2 regions of the Paenibacillus sp. Y5S-9 genome follow, and region 1 is predicted to be linked to the other one. Evidence: riboswitches for the same ligand, from Rfam matches in the RefSeq annotation. Region 1 holds a riboswitch; the other holds the start of a gene.
The links. A riboswitch is a leader RNA that binds a small molecule or an ion and turns the genes downstream of it on or off. The one in region 1 is predicted to bind ZMP and ZTP.

Region 1 (10,317 bases):
GGATACATTCAGTTCTATGAGCTTGAGGAAGAAGAGCGAACGGAGTATGGTTATGGAGACACGGATGAGATCATCTATGGAACAGATCAGTTTATTGGTGAGGTAGACTACTGGAATAAAGGCATGGGTACACAGTTGATGCAATCCATGCTGGCTTATCTGATTAATGAAAAACAAGCCCGTAAAGTGGTGATGGACCCTCAATCCTGGAACTTGCGAGCGATATCCTGTTACGAGAAATGTGGTTTCCAAAAGATTAAACTGTTGGAGAAACATGAGCAGCATGAAGGACAGATGAGAGACTGTTGGCTTATGGAATATGCTCCTTAGATAATGTTAAAAGTTATTTTGAATCATAGAAACAAGGAGGAATAATGGATGAATGAAAGATTTCCGATAGGACCTTTTGTACACACGGGTGAAGTTACTTTGGCACAGCGGGAGAAGTGGATTCAGGACATTGCTGAGTTGCCTGAACGCGCACGTGAAGCGGTAAAGGGACTAAGTGAAGAGCAATTAAGTCTGCCGTATCGAGAAGGTGGATGGATGCTCAAACAGGTCATTCACCACATGGAAGACAGCCATATGAACAGTATGATTCGTTTCAAGTTGGCACTGACAGAGGATACACCAACGATTCGGCCTTATTATGAAGAGCGCTGGGCTGAATTGAGTGATTCAAGAGACCTGGATGTTGAATTCTCGCTTCAGATTCTGGATGCGCTCCATCGTCGTTGGGTGTTTCTGTTAAACGCGTTGACAGATGCAGATTATGCCAAACAATTTTATCATCCCTCATCGGAAGAAACGACAAGACTGGATTATAATCTGGGCATGTATGCTTGGCATGGCAAACACCATGTTGCTCACATCACATCGCTTCGGGATAGACTGGGAATATAGCAAGAAGAAATATCTTTTTAAGGAGGATTCATCATTGAGTGTACATATCAGACTATTAAATGAGAGCGATCCTGTAATTATATCAAAGGCGTTTCAGGAGCAGGGTTGGGGGAGATTCGCTGAGCAGTATCTTCGTTACTTGGCTGAACAACAGAATGGGGAGCGCGTAACCTTGGTAGCCGAGTTAAATGGAGAATTTGCCGGATACGTGAATGTATTGTGGTATTCCAGCTACCCGTCTTTCAGGGAACAAGGCATTCCCGAAATTAACGATTTTAATGTGCTGATGAAGTTCCAGCGCCAAGGTATTGGTTCACGGTTGATGGACCGAGCAGAGGAAGTTATTCTGGAACGAACGGATGTAGCAGGCATTGGTGTAGGCGTATTTTCTGATTATGGCAAAGCGCAAGTTCTATATGCCCATCGCGGGTACATACCAGACGGTCACGGTGTACACAAGCATGATCATTACATTCAGCCGGGTGAAGAAACAATTATGGACGACGATGTTGTACTTTATCTTACGAAGAAGTTAAAAGCCACGCATTAATTTCATAATATATACAATGATGAAAAGATGTCATGTATACTAGTTGTTAAATATCTGTTATGTGTGACTGGCGTAAACGTGGAGTGAACCACGAGGAAGCACATATATTATATGCCGTACGCCTGGGCAAAGTGTTTGATCTTTTGATCAAACACTTTATTTATTATTCAGGGAATGAAAGGACAGGTGGCGGCAGCAGGTTTCCTGAATGGAAAAAGGCTACTACCAACTCATCTGCTTATGATTTATTGACTCCTTATTGTGCAGAAGTAATTTCAGCGCGTGTAGTGCGTGATAGTAATACAGTAACTGGCGCGGGGGTTACGGCTTCCATTGACCTGGGTCTATACTTGGTCGAAATGTTAACGTCTACGGAGATCGTCCTTCAAGTTCAGCAAAAACTAGAGTATCCATATTATGAAGCTGGTAACTTAAAAGATGTCTACATGTACACTAAGAGGTAGGGGATAAAAAGATGACTATTCGCCTTTTTCAAGCGATTGATCAGCCAGCCGTGCTGAAAATGATGACGGATCATGAATTTCAATTTCCTTCGTTTATACGCGATCAGTATCCTGCGCGCTGGGATTCGTTTTTAAAAATGACGGATGAACGTATCAGTGCTTATTATGTCATGGTTGACGAAGCAGATGTTGTCATAGGTCATGCTGGTTATATCTTTCAGCCTACTGTTAACCGGTATGAAATCGTTGGCGTTGTTACAAGCAAATCACACCTTCGACAGGGAGTAGCACGTACACTGATTACAAAAATATGTTTAAAAATAGCTGAATTTGGATGTAGTGATGTCATGCTTTACACACTTGATCATAAAGAAAATGAAGCAGCGCTTGTATTTTATGAACGAATGAATTTTCAAAAGGAAAGTATCGATATGAATTATTATACCTCGGGGTTTCATAGACTTTCACTTGTTAAAACCTTATAAGGGGACTTCAAAAAACTAATTGTAGTGGAAGCATAAAAGTGTACTTCAGTTTAAGTTGCATGTACTTGCAAAGAAAGATGATAAAAAAGCTGTCCCGCATGTTATACTCTATTGGAATTTGAGGAATGATAAGCAGGATGTTAAGAGATTAGATGATCAGAGGAGTGATTGATCCATGTTTAGCAAAGTCGGACAGGTTATGTTGTATGTCAACAATCAGGATGAATCACTGGCATTTTGGACGGAAGTTGCAGGATTCCACATTGTGGATGAAGTAAACCTTGACGAGGGTATGAGATGGATTGAGATTGCGCCTACCCCAAATTCGCAGACAAGCATTATTCTTCATGACAAGGAGTTTGTGGAGCGGATGTCGGCGGGTGTAAATCTGGGCACACCTTCGTTAATGTTCTTCACCGAAAACCTGGATCAGTTATATGCCGACTTGTCTGGTAAACATGTAACGGTTGGAGAGATTGTTGAGATGCCCACCGGGCGTGTCTTCAACTTTGCTGATAATGAAGGGAATTACTTTGCAGTCTTGGAACGGGCGAAGTAAGTTACAACACAAAACCCCAACGATTGTAAGCGATCGACATTCATGTCGGTCGTTTTTTTGTTGGGAAAAAGCTTCTGTTTTTTAAGTAGAAAACACAAGAAAAATAGAGAACTACTGGGTAAAAATGTTATAATAGAGTGTGGCTGATTTATTGAAAATGATGAGGAATGAATAGTCAGAAATGAAGGTTTGGATGGAGCATTGAAGGAGGAATGTGGTTGTGGAAAAGACGATTAAAAGTGTACAGGATCTGTATGATATGCTCGATGCGGACTTCAGATCTGCCAAGCAATTTTGGGAGCCATTCTATGAGGATCGGAACAGACCAATCCCCTTTTTCCCAAACAAACCGGATGAGAATCTGGTAACGCATGTGAATGCAGGTCTGCTGACAGGTGGCAAGGCATTGGAACTGGGTTGTGGCCCGGGCAGAAATGCGTTGTATTTAACCCACCAAGGCTATCAGGTAGATGCTTATGATCTTTCGGAGACAGCGATTGCCTGGGCTAAGGAGAGGGCGGCAGAGGAGCAACTGGACGTGCATTTTGAATGTCGCTCCGTGTTCGAACTGACCCCAGAGCAAGAATATGATCTTGTCTACGACTCGGGTTGTCTGCATCATCTGTTACCACATCAGCGTATCCCCTACATAGAGATGATCCACAATGCACTCCGGCCTGGAGGATACTTTGGAATGACTTGTTTTGCTCCTGGTTTTGGAGATATTGGTGGACCTGAGATCGTTATGAATGATTGGCAGGTGTATCAAGAGAAGTCGATGCGAGGTGGTCTTGCGTTCACGGAGGAGAAGCTTCGCTACATGCTGGAAGATGGCTTTGAATGTTTGGAGTTCCGTGCAATGAAGGCGATGGAGCAGCATGAACCATGTTTTGGTGTACCTTTTCTGTGGGCCACGTTGTGGAGAAAGAAAAACTCGTAAGAATAGTGGAATTAACATGCATTGAAAATAGAGGAGGAGTGTTATCGAAATGGGAACAGAAACAGGAAGAAGACACTTTATCATTACAGGCACATCCAAAGGGATCGGTTTACAACTTGCAGAGTTATTATTGGCTAAGGGGGATTACGTTTACGGTATTTCACGAGGGAGTTCGGATCTGTTGGAATCAGGCGAGGAATGGAGGGGGCGTTACCGCCATGTTCAGTACGATTTATCCGATCTGACGGGGCTTGATGATTTGGTTACACGTGTATTGGACGAAATTCCGTCTCAGGAAGCTGAATTCATTGGACTCATTAATAATGCAGCGATGCTGGAGCCTCTAAAACCTATCAATCAGTGCAGTGCGGCAGAGATAAGTCAAAGTCTCAACATCAGCCTCGCAGCGCCAATGATATTGAGTTCATCTTTTATTCAACAAACAAATCACCTGTCCGCCAGACGTAAAATTGTTAATCTCTCATCGGGTTCGGGCAGTTATCCCGCGCCTTCAATGGCAGTGTACTGTACATCCAAGGCAGGCATGAACATGTTCACCCAATGCGTATCTTTGGAACAAACGGGCCAACAGAACCCTGTTGAGATTATTGCTTTTGATCCGGGGATGGTCGATACGGAATTGCAGGCTGTTGCACGAGGCAAAAGTGCAGAGGAATTCGCCCTTGCAGGTATGTTCAATCAAGTATATGAAGCAGGACAATTAAGATCGCCACGAGACGTAGCGATGCAGTTGATCGAGCGGATGGACGAAAACAGTGATGCAAGCCATGTTATACACACCATGGAGAGCTAATATGATATATGTATTTCGGATCGTTTTCTTCACAAAGCATGGATACCTTTTGATATAAGCCCAACTTCCCTGTACACTGGAATCAACGATCGGAAGAACGATTCGTAACGGTAAAGGTGATCCTGCAACAACGGAGTCTAATTACCTTTTTCAACCTTAGAAGATCAGAAACGTGGTGAAGTCTCTTGTTTAAAATTATGCTCATTGAAGACGACGAATCGTTATTCAGTGAAATCAAGGAACGTTTGTCCCAATGGTCGTATGACGTGTATGGTGTGCAGGACTTTGGCAAGGTATTGCAGGAGTACAGTGTAATTCAGCCGCAACTGGTCATTATTGATATTCAGTTACCCCAATATGACGGGTTCCATTGGTGTCGGATAATCCGTTCGCACTCCAATGTGCCGATAATCTTTTTGTCCTCACGGGATCATCCTGCGGACATGGTTATGTCCATGCATTTGGGGGCAGACGATTTTATCCAGAAGCCTTTTCATTTCGATGTATTGATTGCCAAGATCCAAGCGACTTTGCGGAGGGTGTATAACTATAATACAGAGCATATTGAACTTCGAACCTGGCGCGGTGCCACTATTGAGTATGTGAAAAATACACTGACCTGCGGGGATGAATCTGTCCTGTTAACGAAAAATGAGATGTTTATCCTTAAAGTGCTGGTGGAGCACAAAAATCAGATTGTTACCCGTGAGGACCTCATACGGAGCTTGTGGGATCATGAGCATTTCGTGAGTGACAATACGCTGACGGTTAACGTTAATCGGTTACGGAAGAAGCTTGAACCCATCGGCTTGGAGCGTTACATTGAAACCAAAGTAGGTCAGGGGTACATGGCAACGGAAGAGGCAGAAGCATGATCGGAAAGTACATACGAGAAAGGGCTAGTTGGTTATGGCTACTGGTAAGCATGCAACTTATTATTTTATTGGTGGCCTACCTGGACTCGTCCATTCCATTCCAATCTGTGGCGTATATCGTAGGACTGAATGTGGTGGTATGTCTTGTTTTTATCTGGGCGAGATACCTGAAAGAAACCCGTTTCTATAAAAAATTGAGCACCTGGGATCATACCTATGATCTGGGAGAACTCGACATCGCCGAAAGTCCATATGAGCAGATTGTACATGAGGCCGTCAGTTCCCAGACACAGCGGTATCGTAAGGAGTCTTCACATCATTTTATCGCTCTGGAACAGGAGAAGGACGAGATGTTGTCCTGGATTCATGAGGTGAAGACCCCACTGACTGCGTTGCAACTGATGATCGAGCGCTTGCCAGATGACAAGTTACAGAGCCAAATGACATATGAATGGTTACGAATTCATCAGTTGCTGGATCAGCAGCTTCATCAGAAGCGTATTCCGTTTATGCATAATGATCTGTTCATCGAAGAGACGGAACTTGAACCAGTATTGAATAGCGAGATACGAGCGTTGAAATCGTGGTGCATTTCCAAAGGCATTGGCTTTGATATGTCTTTAATGGTATCGCGCGTGCTCACAGACAGCAAATGGTTAGGCTTCATCCTCCGCCAATTGTTGAGTAATGCGGTGAAATATAGTGATTCATCGGATATCCTCATTGAAAGTCGGGAACAGGATGGACACATCATACTCATGATTCAGGATCACGGGCGAGGGATTGAGACTCAAGATCTGCCGCGTATATTTGATAAAGGATTTACGTCCACCCGAGGCAGAATGGATGGGGCGGCTACCGGGATGGGACTATATTTGGTTCTTCAGGTTGTCCAGACGCTTCATATGAACATTCATGTAGAATCTTCTCTTGGCGAGGGCACAATCGTCACACTTACTTTTCCGCGAAAAAACGACATGGTGCATCTTGCAGGCGTGTGACAACAATGTCACATGCTTTTTGGTTTTGTTCGGTGAATCACACGATAACACTGCACATTCCGCCTATGATATAGACATGAGCATTTTGCAGAAGATCTAAGAGGAGTGAGTGGGATATGTGGATACTGGAAGCCAAAAAAATTCATAAAGTCTATGGGAATAAACTGAATAAACAGGAAGTGCTGAAGGGGATTGATCTTGGGGTAAGTAAGGGAGAGTTTGTTGGTATTATGGGGCCTTCGGGTTCGGGTAAAACGACGCTGCTTAATGTACTTTCCTCCATTGATCGGGTGAGTCAGGGCACGATTGATATTGAGGGCAAGGAATTCACCGGAATGAAGGAGAAACAGCTGGCTGAGTTCCGCAAACATCATCTGGGCTTTATTTTTCAGGAATACAATCTGCTGGATACCCTTACGGTGAAGGAAAATGTATTATTACCGCTCTCGATTACGAGCATTCCAAAGCAGGAGGCACACCGGAAGTTTGAACAGATTGCCCGTGAACTGGGAATCTACGAATTAAAAGATAAGTATCCATCTGAGATTTCGGGTGGGCAGAAACAGCGAACGTCCGCAGCACGGGCATTTGTCCACGATCCAAGTATCATTTTTGCGGATGAGCCGACAGGAGCGTTGGATTCCAAGTCCGCTTCGGATCTGCTCGGCAAGTTAAGTGATATGAACAGCGCACGAAAGGCGACCATCATTATGGTTACCCATGATCCGGTTGCCGCAAGTTATTGTAGCAGAGTGATCTTCATTCGAGACGGTCAGATCTACACCCAGCTGAATAAAGGAGACGAGTCCCGGCAATCGTTCTTCAACGATATTATCAAAACCCAAGGCGTATTGGGTGGTGTACAGCAATGAGCTTGAATTATATCATCATCCGCAATCTAAGGAAAAATCTTAAGAATTATTATCTCTATGTATTTGCGCTTGTGTTCAGTGTGGCTCTGTATTTTTCCTTTGTGACGTTACAGTATGATCCTTCCATGGATGAGGTGGCTGCTTCAACGAAAGGTGCGGCGGCTATAGGCGCGTCTTCGGTACTGTTAATCGTCATTGTCGGCATCTTTTTGCTCTATGCCAATACGATCTTTATCAAGCGGCGTAGCAAAGAAATTGGATTATTTCAATTGATCGGGCTGACGAAAGGCAGAATTTTTGGTATTTTGAGTGCGGAGAACAGTATTCTTTATTTTGGCTCCATGGCTATTGGTGTGTTAATTGGGTTTCTTGCGTCCAAGCTGGTATTGATGATATTGTTCAAAATTCTCGGTGTGGATGCGATTACGAAATTGTATTTCTCTCCGATGGCACTGATGCAAACGGTGATTGTTTTTACGATAATGTATTTGCTTATCATGCTGATGAACTACACTTTTATCAAGAGACAGAGTATTCTCTCGCTCTTTCGGGTGTCGGCGACTACGGAGCAGCAGGTGCAGAAGATGTCTGTCGGACAGATGATTATTGGCGTCTTGGGTATTGCTCTGATTGTGTATGGATACTACATGTCTGCACGGCTGTTCAGCGGTGAGGCAATGGATATGCAGCAGTTGATGTATACGATGATCCTGATTCTGTTCTCGGTCATACTGGGGACATACCTGTTCTATAAGGGTTCGGTAAGTTTTATTTTTAATCTGGTTCGCAAAAGCAAAAACGGCTACCTATCCATTCATGAGGTGTTATCGTTATCTTCAATCATGTTCCGCATGAAATCCAATGCATTGCTTCTCACGATTATTACAACCGTGTCGGCACTTGCTATTGGCATGCTGTCACTCAGTTACATTTCGTATTATTCGGCAGAGGCTCAGGCGAAGGAAAGCTTGCCGGAGGATTTCTCTTTTGCTCAGGTAAATGTGAAAGATCGCTTTGTAGCCGAGTTGAAACACAAACAGATACCATATGAAGAGAAGCACAGAGAGCCTATTTATATTGAAATTGATGCTCACGAAGTGATGGATGAGTCCATGACGGAACAGTACCTGTTCAGTAGTGTGTTGAGTGACAACATGGTAGATAACATTGATTTGCAAGCGGGTGAAGTGGTCTTCATGGGATATGGAAATGCCCTTCAGCAGTTAATTTCCATTCAGGAGAAAGGTCCAATCGTCTTGAGCGGGTTGAAACATACGCTGGCACAACAACTGATCGGAACAACCAAACTTGGAATTCTTCCCACGTATTATACTGGGGGCACGCCTGTAGCGGTGGTAGATGAGACGGTATACCAGCAGCTGCGGCAGGATCTCAATCCCAAGCTGCAAAAATCCGAGTGGGCTGATTACTATGGTGTACGTATTCTGAACGAGGGGCAGGCTGAAGAGGCATATGCCGTATATAAGGAGTTGCAGTTGGAAGCACCGAGCTTCTCCCAGATTGAGTTCAGAAATAACCAACGTAATAATATGGGACTGATTATGTTTATTGTTGGGTTCCTGGGGTTGACGTTCTTGATCACATCGGGATGTATCCTGTACTTTAAACAAATGAACGAGAGCGAAGAGGAGAAGGGGAATTATACCATTCTGCGAAAACTCGGCTTTACGCAAGGCAATCTGTTGCGTGGAATTCAGATCAAGCAGTTGTTTAACTTTGGTATTCCGCTTGTGGTGGGATTGAGTCATAGTTACTTTGCCGTGAAATCAGGTTGGTTCTTCTTTGGTACGGAGCTGGCGACACCTACGGTCATTGTTATGATTGTCTATACATTGTTATATTCGATTTTTGGTCTGTTGTCTGTGTGGTACTATAAACGGGTAATTAAGGAAGCTTTGTAGAATTGGGATGTGCTGGACTATAAGTTGTTAGAAAGAAGAAGATAGGAAAAGTCATCGTATTATGGCTTCACATTTCGAGTGTTGCCCTGCATTCAACGTGCAGGGCTTATTTGTCGTTGTTTCTGTTCAGAAATATGTGGGGCATAACCGAGGTTCCTTGTATACTTAGAGTATCTGAATGTACATATAATGAATCGGAAAAAAGTGCACCATGGTGCTGATTCAGGAGGATCTCATGCAACAGGAACATACCGCTGGTCTCCACGGAGACTGGCTTCAATTTATGATTTTAACAACCAAACTGGAACTTCCACCCTTGCCAGCAGATACAATGGACCGTCCACGGCTAAGTTTGCAACGCAAAGAATTGTTCCAATCCAAAGTCACTTTGTTGACCGCCCCGGCAGGTTCAGGGAAATCAACACTGTTAGGCAGCTGGGTAAGAAGTGAAGCTGTTCAAGCAGCCTGTGTCTGCCTGGATGATAAAGATCAGGACCCACTTCAGTTTTGGCTCTACATTATTCATGCACTGGATCGAGTGAGTAAGGAACTCTGCGGAGATGTACTGCCACATTTTTTGCAACGGTACCCGATAGACCCCAGGTCGGCATTGATATTATTGCTGAACCGCGTTGCCCAGACCAATCAACATACGTTGCTCATTCTGGATGACTATCATGCAGTAACCCAGCCGGAGATTCATGAACAGATGCAATACTTTATTGAAAATCTTCCCCTATCCATTCATCTAGTCCTGTCTAGTCGAACATATCCTCCATTCAAGCTTGAAAAGCTGCGTCTGAGAGGTGAATTGAAGCAATTTACGCTTCAGGAACTGGCATTTACGCCAGAAGAGGGCATTGAATTTTGCCAAGAGATCATGCAATTGGATATTGCCGGGGGAGATGCGCGTGGTTGGGTACAGCAGACGG
Region 2 (10,317 bases), 2.5 Mb from region 1:
AGGCAGTTTGGTGTAGTATTCTACCGGTTGCAGTGTTTCCGGGTCACGGAACAGACCAACATGTCCAACTTTTGCCGCTGGCAACAATTTCACAACGCCATCCAACATTCCGAGTCCTGCACGCAGAATCGGCACCAGTCCGAGCATACGTCCAGAGATGACTTTACCTTGTGTTGCAGCTACAGGTGTCTGTACATCAATCGTTTCCAGTTCAACATCTCTTGTAATCTCATAAGCCATCAACGTTGCTACTTCATCCACCAATTCACGAAAATCTTTCGTATTCGTACGCATGTCGCGTATAAACGTCAGTTTGTGTTGAATCAAAGGGTGATCACATATTACTAATTTTCCCATCTAATTTGTCCCTCCGGTAAGTTCTTCATGTTAAGCATTTCCAAATATACCTAGCCACCATTCATGGGCTCGATAAATCCTGTATATTATATCATCACCAACAACGAATTACACCATCAAAGGGCACCCAATCATTACAGATTACCGAATCCTATAAAAAACAGGACCGGAAAATGATCCATCCGGTCCTGTTTTGCTCATGTTGTTATGTCGTTGAGATAAGGAAAATGATAAATACAATTGCACTCCGCCACCAGAATGCTCCTTCGATCGCTGTTATTCCCGAATTTTATGAATCTCCTTATAAAGGTGTAAATTCGGGAATAAATGCGAACGCTTCGCTTCTACGGCCTCATTCTGTCTGCTTCGTTTTTTTGTATCCCATTTTAAGAACGAACATCTCAAATACAAACAGCATGAGCAAAGTTTTTTAGTATTTAAGGTCGGTATAAAGCGGGAATTGGTCTGTCAGTGCAGTCACTTCTGCACGAGCTTCATCCAGCTTCGCTGTATCTTTTGGATTTTTCAACGTTTTGGCAATGATCTTACCAATAGCAACCATCGCTTCTTCGTTCATGCCACGGGAAGTTGCAGCAGGTGTACCAATTCGAATACCGCTCGTTACAAACGGGCTTGTAGGGTCGAATGGAATTGCATTTTTGTTCACGGTAATACCGATGGAATCAAGCACATGCTCAGCTTCCTTACCTGTGATGTTCACACTGCGTGTATCGATCAGCATCAAGTGGTTATCTGTACCACCAGATACAATGTTCAATCCTTCAGCGATCAGTGTTTCAGCCAGAACCTGTGCGTTTTTCACAACGTTCTGTGCATATGTTTTGAACGAAGGCTGCAAAGCTTCTCCGAATGCTACCGCTTTGGATGCGATCACGTGCATCAGAGGTCCACCTTGGGAACCAGGGAATACGGCTTTATCAATCGCTGCTGCCCACGCTTTACGGCACAGAATCATACCACCACGAGGTCCACGCAGCGTTTTGTGTGTTGTTGTTGTTACGAAATGCGCATGTGGAACCGGGTTTGGATGCAAACCAGCAGCAACCAGTCCTGCGATGTGAGCCATGTCCACCATGAACAAAGCGCCTACATCATTAGCGATGGAAGCCAGCTTTTCAAAATCAATGGTACGCGGATATGCACTTGCACCAGCAACGATCAGACGAGGGCGGTGTTTGAAAGCCGCTTTGCGTACTTCATCATAATCAATCAGGAATGTATCTTCCTGTACGCCGTATGCTACGAAATTGTACAGCAAACCGGATGCGTTAACCGGGCTACCGTGTGTGAGGTGTCCACCATGGGCAAGGTTCATACCGAGTACAGTATCACCAGGTTTCAACGCTGCAAGATATACTGCCATGTTCGCTTGTGCACCGGAGTGAGGTTGAACATTCACGTGTTCTGCTCCGAACAATTCTTTTGCACGATCACGCGCGATGTCTTCAACGATGTCCACATGCTCACAACCGCCATAGTAACGTTTACCTGGATATCCTTCAGCGTACTTGTTGGTCAGAACAGATCCCATTGCTTCAATTACTGCTTCACTTACGATGTTCTCGGATGCAATCAGTTCGATGTTGTTCTGTTGACGTTTCAGTTCAAGATTCATCGCTTCCAGTACTGCCGGGTCATTCTTGCGCAATTGTTCCATGATTAAATTCCTCCCAGTTTATAAGTGAATTTATAAAGTGAAACTAATGTTTACACGAAAACGGCGAGTGCAACACCAATCTGAAGAAACAAAGTAGTCGCCAAAAAGCTTTCTTTAGAAAGCTACTCCGGAAGCATAGGCTATCACCGGATTTCCCCTTTAAATAGGGAATTAAAAATCTGGGGATAACAGCGATCGGAAGATGGTGATGCAATCAAAGTCAGGAGTGTAACCCAATTAGTCTCGCTTTATATGTTAGTCACAAAATGTTGAATCTGGTTGTTCTTCCATACGATACACCGCGCGTTCGCCGCCAATCAACTTCGGACGAGTCAACGCTGTGGTCACACGTGCATCTCCAACATAGCGGAGCGCTGTACGATAGGGTACGGCTACATGCCGGAGATGCATCCCAATCATCGTCTCCCCAATGTCCAGTCCCGCATGGGCCTGCACATGTTCAGCCAGGCATGGATCGGTCAGCGAACGATATGCTGCGGATGCCATTGAACCTCCGGCCTTGGGCACGGGTACTGCACCAACCTCGGTCAATCCAAGACGAGTAAGCACAGAACGCTCCATTACCAGCGCACGGTTCAGATGCTCACAACATTGGAATACCGTATCAAAACCGAATTCCTCCTGCACCTCGCGTATACCCGCAAGAAGCTGCTGTGCCACTTCAATGGCACCACTCGTACCAATCCGAGCGCCTGCGACTTCACTTGTGCTTGTACCGATCACAACGATCTGTCCAGGCCCAAGCTGTCCAGCAAGCGCCAGTTCATGCAGAATAGACGCGGTCTGTTCCTGCAATCCGGGTTGTTCCGAATCTAACTCTATAGTCATCCTATCATCGCCTCCCGATAAAATCATGCCCGCTGTCTCTTGGTTGTCCTTCGTATTCTTGCACGGCATCTCAGGTACTATTATAGCGAATAATCAGATGAAAGACGAAAAAAAGAGCAGTCTGCGGGTAACGCAGAATTGCTCTTTTGCCCAGGCGACCGGCCGTTTGTTCCGGTGCTCCATCGTGGTTATGCCCACTTCGTCGCCAGTTACACCGGATCCCTGTTTTCCCCTTCATCATAAAACAACCCGCGGCTAAAATCAACGGTTAATTTACATCACGTGTTCTATTTCTATAACCTGCCTCGCAGGATCAGAATTATCTCAGCTTATCCAAAAGCCGGTCCAATGCCGTCCGAATCTCAGCTGCAGCTATATTGTAATCATCACGACTTCCCCCAAACGGATCAGAGATGTCGAAACTTGGAATTCGTTGTCTAATCTCAATGGCTCGCTCCCGCTCCGATGCCAGGATCTCTTGCCCAAGGGCACGTTTCATCTCCAGCGTTGCAAACAGGCTGTCCAACTCCTGGACATCACTTAATACCTGTTCATCATCCTCCACATATTCTTTCAATGTATAGGTTTTGTGGACTGAATCGGGAAAAACCTGCATGACATGCTGCTTGTGACTCCGTGTTAATGTTAGAACCAGATCGGCCCAACCTACCAGGTTAGAGCTAAGTTGTGTGGAATGAGGTGGACCTTCAACGTTATGATCTCTCAAAACCGCTTCCGCATGACGAGAGATCGGCATACCCGACGTTGCTGCCACACCTGCGGAACGAACTTCTACCTGAATGCCACGCTCCGATGCCAGTTTTCGCAAAAGCCCCTCTGCCATGGGGCTGCGGCACGTATTTCCTGTACATACGAATAAAATATGTTTCATTGTGTTAGCCTCCCCATTTTACATATGATGCGAATGATATGATATCTCAAGTTTTATTCTAAAATATAAACAAAAGTCCAAACGCAAGCAAGATTGCGCCACCAATAGCTTCGCCGTAATCCCCGAGATTCTGACTCACCCGACGGCCTAATAGCAGACCCATAACCGACATCACCCCGCCACAAAAGCCGAAAGCAAGTACGGTTAAGATCAGATCACTGCTAAACATCCCTAAGGAAACGCCAACGGAGAACGAATCCACACTTACACTGAGGGAGAACAAAACAACGCCGAGCAGGGAACGGTGGTCCACCAGCTTAGTATCGCCTTCACGGAATGCATTCAGAATCATATGAGCACCCAGCAAAACAAGTAATCCACCTGCCGCATACGTTGTAATGTCACCGAGCAGGGAGCTGACGTATTTGCCCATATACATGCCGATGAGCGGCATGATGATATGAAATAGCGCGGTTACAATACTGATTCGCAATACATCCCTCAGCCGAATGCCCTTCATGCCAATTCCGATTCCGAGTGAGAAGGCATCGAGGCCAAGCGCAACAGCCATGATCAAAATGGTTACCAACTGCCCTACATGGGCAGACACATCCCACATCCCCATACCCCCAAGTCACGTAAAGGTTCTTGTACACGATATGCGGACAAGGACCTAAACATGACCGATGAAAGGCAAACGGCGGCGACGGATCTACTCGATATCCGTGGTGCATAAAGCTAGATTGGCGTGAAAGTGGATATGGTGGTTTATTGATTGTTTTGAAAAAGAGTACGTAGCTCTCCTGATATATGATCAGGGGAGGTTAAGAGGGTTGCTGGTTGCCAACTTGTATGAGTTGGTTCCCCGCAGCCTTGAGCAGCCGATTCATGACGGCTGCTCCCAGCCCTTCGCGTGAGCAGGCTTCAGCCACAATATATGTGGCGCCTTGCTCATCGCAGCTGCGCAGCGCGGCGTATAGCCGGCGCGCTGCCTCTTCCAGCTCGCTGGCGTCTCCCAGCGAGAACACGGCATCGGCGCGGTACTGCTCCGCGTGCTCGGCGAACGCCAGCACAGCGGTGCGCTCTCCGCGCTGCGCCGCCTCTGCGAGGGCGGCGCTGATCCAGGCCGCCACCGCTGCGAGCGGCCCCTCTACCACGCACAGCGCCCCTGCGGGTGCGTAGTGCGTGTACTTCATGCCCGGCGAGCGTGGCGCCGGGCTGCCCACGCCATCGGCCCCCTCCGCGAGTAGCGCGGGGTCCGTGGCGACATGGGCGGCAACGGCGGACAACTGTTCCGCCGTAATGCCGCCAGGGCGCAGGATGGTGACGGTACCGTCGTCACCGACCTGCACCACCGTGGACTCGACGCCCACCCCGGTGGGGCCGCCGTCCACGATGCCGCCGATGCGGCCATCCAGATCCTCGCGTACATGAGACGCGAGTGTCGGGCTTGGCCGCCCGGAGCGGTTGGCGCTTGGTGCAGCCACAGGGCATGCCGCCGCTGCGATCAACTGCAAGGCCACCGGATGGTCCGGCATGCGCACGGCCACCGTGTCCAAACCGGCGGTCACACGCGGGGACACCGCCCCCGGCCTAACCGGCAGCACCAGCGTCAGTGGTCCCGGCCAGAAGGCCGCCATCAGCGCTTCCGCCGTTTCATTCACTTCCGTGACCAGAGTATCCAACTGGTCACGGTGCGCGATATGCACGATCAGTGGATTGTCGGAAGGTCGGCCTTTGGCGACAAATACAGCCTCCACGGCTGCTGTGCTACGCGCATCGGCACCCAAGCCATAGACCGTCTCGGTCGGAAAGGCCACCGTCTGACCGAGACGAATGCAGGCTGCGGCAGCCTGCAAGTCGGCGAGCGCCTGTTGATCGGCGCTCCCCTTTTTCACATCCAACATTTCAATATTACCCAATCCGTGATCGTTCTCAGCGCTCACCAAGACGCGTACATCCCACATCTCAGTGACCAGCTCTCCCTTAGCTTTCATATCACGTTCTTCTCTACCATCCCTCATCTCAGAGGTGTGTTGCAATGGTTCATTTTCTCTGCTCATATATCATCATTCCTAAACTTCAAGTAGGTTAGTTCATATCCATATTCAATATAAGTAATTATAACATACCTGTACCGCCTCGGATGCCCTTCACACTTCACTCCACGCATAAGTCTCGCTATATCCTCGCCACTAATTCATATCAAAAGGGCAGCTCCCTGAATCGAAGTCGCCCTTATTCATAGTATAAGTACCTTGTTATGCGAACAATCCAGTTATCCAACTCCACAGTTTCACAGCCATATCCCACAGAAAGAATCTTGCTTCCGGTGTATCTCCCTGCACAGATGCCTCTGCATCTCCAGGTTCAGCTGAAGCGGCCGATAACATTGAAGGTTTCGCCAGGGCATCCCCAGTCCCTGCATCAATGAAGCACAGCGGCGGGAACAACACACACCACCAATTCTGACCTTTTCCTTCGCCCAGCGTAATCCGAACCGCTTCATAATCTCCGGCAGGATACACAGTTCCTCCATATAGTTTGGTCGGGAACGGAACGGAACCCAGCTCCACCTGATACTCATAATTTAAACCGCGACTGGCCAACTCTTCTCCTACTCTATTCTCAATCTCGGACAAATGCTCACGAATAACCTTGCGCGCTTCATCCAGACTTTGCGGATTCTCCAGTTCGGCTACCCACTCACCCATCTGAGCTACGACAGCATCCCGAATCTCGCGTTTCACCAATTGATCTCCCGGTGCATCCGAGTTTGCTAGAATGCGCAAGCGAATCGATTGTTCCGGAATTGCTGTGGCCGCCACAGCTGCATCCGTTTTCTGACCTTCCCACATCATGATAATCATCATAAGACATACAATAATAAGTCCAATTTGCTTTACGATTCGTCTGTTCATTCCGTTCTCCCCCTCGGCTCTCTGATCACGTTGCCTACAACTCTCTCATGTCTATCAGTATGCCCCGGAGAATCGGAAGTAAACCTAGCATTTGCAATAAATCTACTAGAGTTTGTCTTTAAACTCAGGCAAGTTATACGACGATGAGCCTCAGCATACACAAAAGCTTGAAGTCTGGGCTGACTCACCCTAGCGAATGAACAGCCGATGTTTTAAGGAACCGAGGAAGTCTTATTTGCCCTTCAGGTCTTCTTTTGAAATTGTAAGGAACATGAGGAACGTTATTTCCCAAATTCATCTGACCCACACGCTACAAAAGGCTGTTTATGCTGACATAACGTGTCTCAGATTCCTTAGCTTTCTCCGGGTACTTCAAATCCCCGAATAAGATGTGCGAGGTTCGTTAGCTCCTAACTTTTAACTCTTAACTCCTAACAGCTGGCACCTGAAGCTCCACACCATGCTTAACACTCTGTTCCCGATTCTTTTCAGGTACATTTCTACTTACGACAAGCTTGAAGACACCCTCTGCATTGATTCTCTCTTTTCTCTTCTCCCATCTCTCATTCACACTTTCTCTCCCATCATGTTAAAAAGGCTGATCTGCACCTGGTTACAGGGCAAATCAACCTCTTCATTCCTACGAACGATTACGTTATAAGTCCCACCACTTTACTTTTCACTGCACCGACTCAACAGTTACACAGCACTTTTCTCTTTCTTGAGCATATTCCATAAACGTTCCGACAACCGGGGTTGCTGCTCCCCCATCAGAAGTTCATCCTCCTCTTCCTGTCCATACAACTTAATGCTCATGACCACCCCAATACAAGCCATATTAATGAGCAAAGAAGTGCCGCCGTAACTGATGAACGGCAACGTAATACCTGTGAGCGGCATCAGTCCGAGGAAAGCCCCCACGTTCTCAAATACCTGATACAATAACATTCCGATAATACCTACAATGATGACGGGTCCCGCGCGATCTCTACAAGTCAGAGCAATCAGCACCATACGTTGAATCAGAATAAAGTACAACAAAATCAGTACGGATGCACCAACAAAGCCAAACTCCTCTGCAATTACAACAAAAATGGAATCAGAATACGTATAGGGGACTCGTCCACTCTGAACGGATGTTCCTTGCAAATAACCCTTGCCCATGATGCCCCCTGAACCGATGGCTAAACCTGCATTTTTCGTATGCCAGGAAGCTTTGGAGGTAGCCTTTTCCGGTACAAGCCAGGGATCAATTCGCTCCGCCCAATGCTCACGTTTTATCTTCTCAAGAAAAGTGAATACTTCATCATGGTAGAAGGTATAGGCTTTAACAAAACCAAAAAACGCTACCCCCACGATCGCCAGTGCAATCAATGCGTGCTTCAGCCTCATATTTCCGATCCAGAATACCGCAGCCAAAATCACCACATACCCGAGCGCATTCCCCAAATCATTCTGAGCCATAACAAGGGCAAACGGAATAAACGCCCAGCAGCCAATCGGCACAATATCTCTCCAAAATTCCAACGTACCTCGTTGTCTCTTCACAATTAAATGGGCGAGGAACAGAATCAGAATCATCTTGAACAGCTCTGCCGGTTGAAAAGAAAATTCCCCCAGCTTAAGCCAGCCGTTAGCATTATTGATCGAACTGCCCAGGACATTAGCCAAGATCAGCAGTATAATTCCCAACCCATACAAATAAAACGCATATTTCACGTATAACTTGTAATTCACAAGCCCGATCACAAGCACCGCAATGAACCCGGCCACATAGAAATAAATCGTTTTGACATGGTGATTCGCCAGCTTGGCATCTGTCTGCGTTCCGCTGTAAATCGCAAATATACTAATAATCATGAGCAACAGCATTACGAAGAGAATCACACCATCCATCTTTTTCAGCATTCTCAACATGACTCCGTCCATCCCCCTGAATCTAACATTCTATGATTTCCAATTGAACTCAATATTACCATTGTATATAATTGGATAATAAAATGGAAATCTGGATCGCTTCAGGTTATAAAGTGAACTATTCAATGGCCTGAATTACACCGTAAAAACAATAAAAACCCCAAAACATCCACCCCAATGTGACTTGGGCTGATCTGTTCCAGAGTTCTATAGTTATCTAGCTAGCTTATATACATAAATCTAACGTGTTTCACGGTTTGATTCGAGAACGTTATTGCTCCTGCTGGGATGGCTTGCGTCTTAGCAATTTCATCACCAAATCGGTAATACTTGGTTGTTCCGCAGAGCCAAGAATATCCTCGTTCTCTTCCGTGTGGACCTTAATACTCATCACAAGACCCATGCTGATCATGTTGATCATAATGGAGGTACCACCTGAACTAATAAACGGTAGGGTAATCCCTGTCAATGGCATCAGACCAATGAACGGACCAATATTGACAAAGATCTGGTAGAGCAGCATCGCTATAATACCTACAATTAGATATGGCCCCGCGCGATCCTTACACTCCAGTGCAATCAGCACCAGCCTGTGAATAAGGATAAAGTACAGTAGAAGCAATACCGAGGCACCGATAAAGCCAAATTCTTCACCGATCTGTACAAAAATGGAGTCAGCATAGGCCAGCGGCACCCGATTTGACTGAATCGTCGTGCCTTCCATATACCCTTTGCCTGTAATCCCGCCAGAACCAATCGCAAGTTTTGCATTATACGTCTGCCAGAGCACATCTCTTGAGGTCAGCTCTGGTACAAGCCAAGGGTCAAAACGATCCGCCCAGTGCGAACGTCCAATGTCATTCAGGAATTTAACAATCTCATCATGATAATGAATATATGCCTGTGTACCGCCGATAAAGGTAGCCACAGCAATAATAAAGCCAATGAGGGCATGCGTAAATTTAATGTTGCCGATCCATAATAGGCCCACAAGAATGACAACATAACTCAACGCATTTCCCAAGTCATTTTGAAGCAATACGAGTAGTAACGGTGGCAGCACACAGAGAGAGATCGGAATAACATCACGTCCAAAATAGAGCGGACGATTCTTCTTTCGGGCCAAAAAGGCCGATAAAAACACAATTAGGCATAACTTGAACAACTCAGCAGGCTGCAAACTGACCCCGAAGATGGACAGCCAGCCTTTTGCACCGTAATACTCTTTACCAAAGAACATTACGAAAATGAGCAGCAGCATACCCACGCCATAGATATATAAATAATTTTTGATTATGAATTTATAGTTGATCATCGACATCCCAAAAAAGACTACGAATCCCAAAATATAAAAGATCACTGCACTTTTCGGGAGTCCCTCCAGCTTTGGACGACCAAACGTTGTACTGTAAATCGACAAAATACTGATAACCATTAGAATAACCAGTATAAACACAATAGAATAGTCTATCTTTTTAAATTTGTGCAGCATGTAATTATGTTCCCCCAAGCATTCAGAAATCTTCGGTATATCTCATTGTAGAGGATTTCACGGCAAAAAGAAAACCCGCGGAACCTTACATTTTCGTCACCTGTTCCGAAGTACGAACACCCAGGACATGCCGCTCGATTCCGGCAAGGTCCGGTACAATGATTATTTCCGGCCAATGTCCCGCCGATTCAAGCAAAGCCGCGATGTCGCG

Region 2: linked by a shared signal. The riboswitch ahead of V6669_RS27610 (TIGR01440 family protein) and the one ahead of V6669_RS08275 (GNAT family N-acetyltransferase) in region 1 are both predicted to bind ZMP and ZTP.

What each region holds. Positions count from the first base shown of each region.
Region 1 is NZ_CP145887.1:1,841,316-1,851,632, forward strand. It holds gene V6669_RS08260 (GNAT family N-acetyltransferase) at 1-330, shown strand, start outside; gene V6669_RS08265 (YfiT family bacillithiol transferase) at 379-903, shown strand; gene V6669_RS08270 (GNAT family N-acetyltransferase) at 938-1,453, shown strand; ZMP/ZTP riboswitch at 1,507-1,588, shown strand; gene V6669_RS08275 (GNAT family N-acetyltransferase) at 1,929-2,402, shown strand; gene V6669_RS08280 (VOC family protein) at 2,578-2,961, shown strand; gene V6669_RS08285 (class I SAM-dependent methyltransferase) at 3,182-3,901, shown strand; gene V6669_RS08290 (SDR family NAD(P)-dependent oxidoreductase) at 3,951-4,715, shown strand; gene V6669_RS08295 (response regulator transcription factor) at 4,901-5,590, shown strand; gene V6669_RS08300 (sensor histidine kinase) at 5,587-6,591, shown strand; gene V6669_RS08305 (ABC transporter ATP-binding protein) at 6,708-7,463, shown strand; gene V6669_RS08310 (ABC transporter permease) at 7,460-9,385, shown strand; gene V6669_RS08315 (LuxR C-terminal-related transcriptional regulator) at 9,621-10,317, shown strand, end outside.
Region 2 is NZ_CP145887.1:6,273,121-6,283,437, forward strand. It holds gene upp (uracil phosphoribosyltransferase) at 1-357, opposite strand, end outside; gene glyA (serine hydroxymethyltransferase) at 788-2,035, opposite strand; gene V6669_RS27610 (TIGR01440 family protein) at 2,291-2,884, opposite strand; ZMP/ZTP riboswitch at 3,026-3,107, opposite strand; gene V6669_RS27615 (low molecular weight protein arginine phosphatase) at 3,204-3,776, opposite strand; gene V6669_RS27620 (manganese efflux pump MntP family protein) at 3,835-4,395, opposite strand; gene V6669_RS27625 (L-threonylcarbamoyladenylate synthase) at 4,601-5,683, opposite strand; gene spoIIR (stage II sporulation protein R) at 6,038-6,697, opposite strand; gene V6669_RS27635 (hypothetical protein) at 7,122-7,268, opposite strand; gene V6669_RS27640 (FtsW/RodA/SpoVE family cell cycle protein) at 7,397-8,614, opposite strand; gene V6669_RS27645 (FtsW/RodA/SpoVE family cell cycle protein) at 8,886-10,106, opposite strand; gene prmC (peptide chain release factor N(5)-glutamine methyltransferase) at 10,192-10,317, opposite strand, start outside.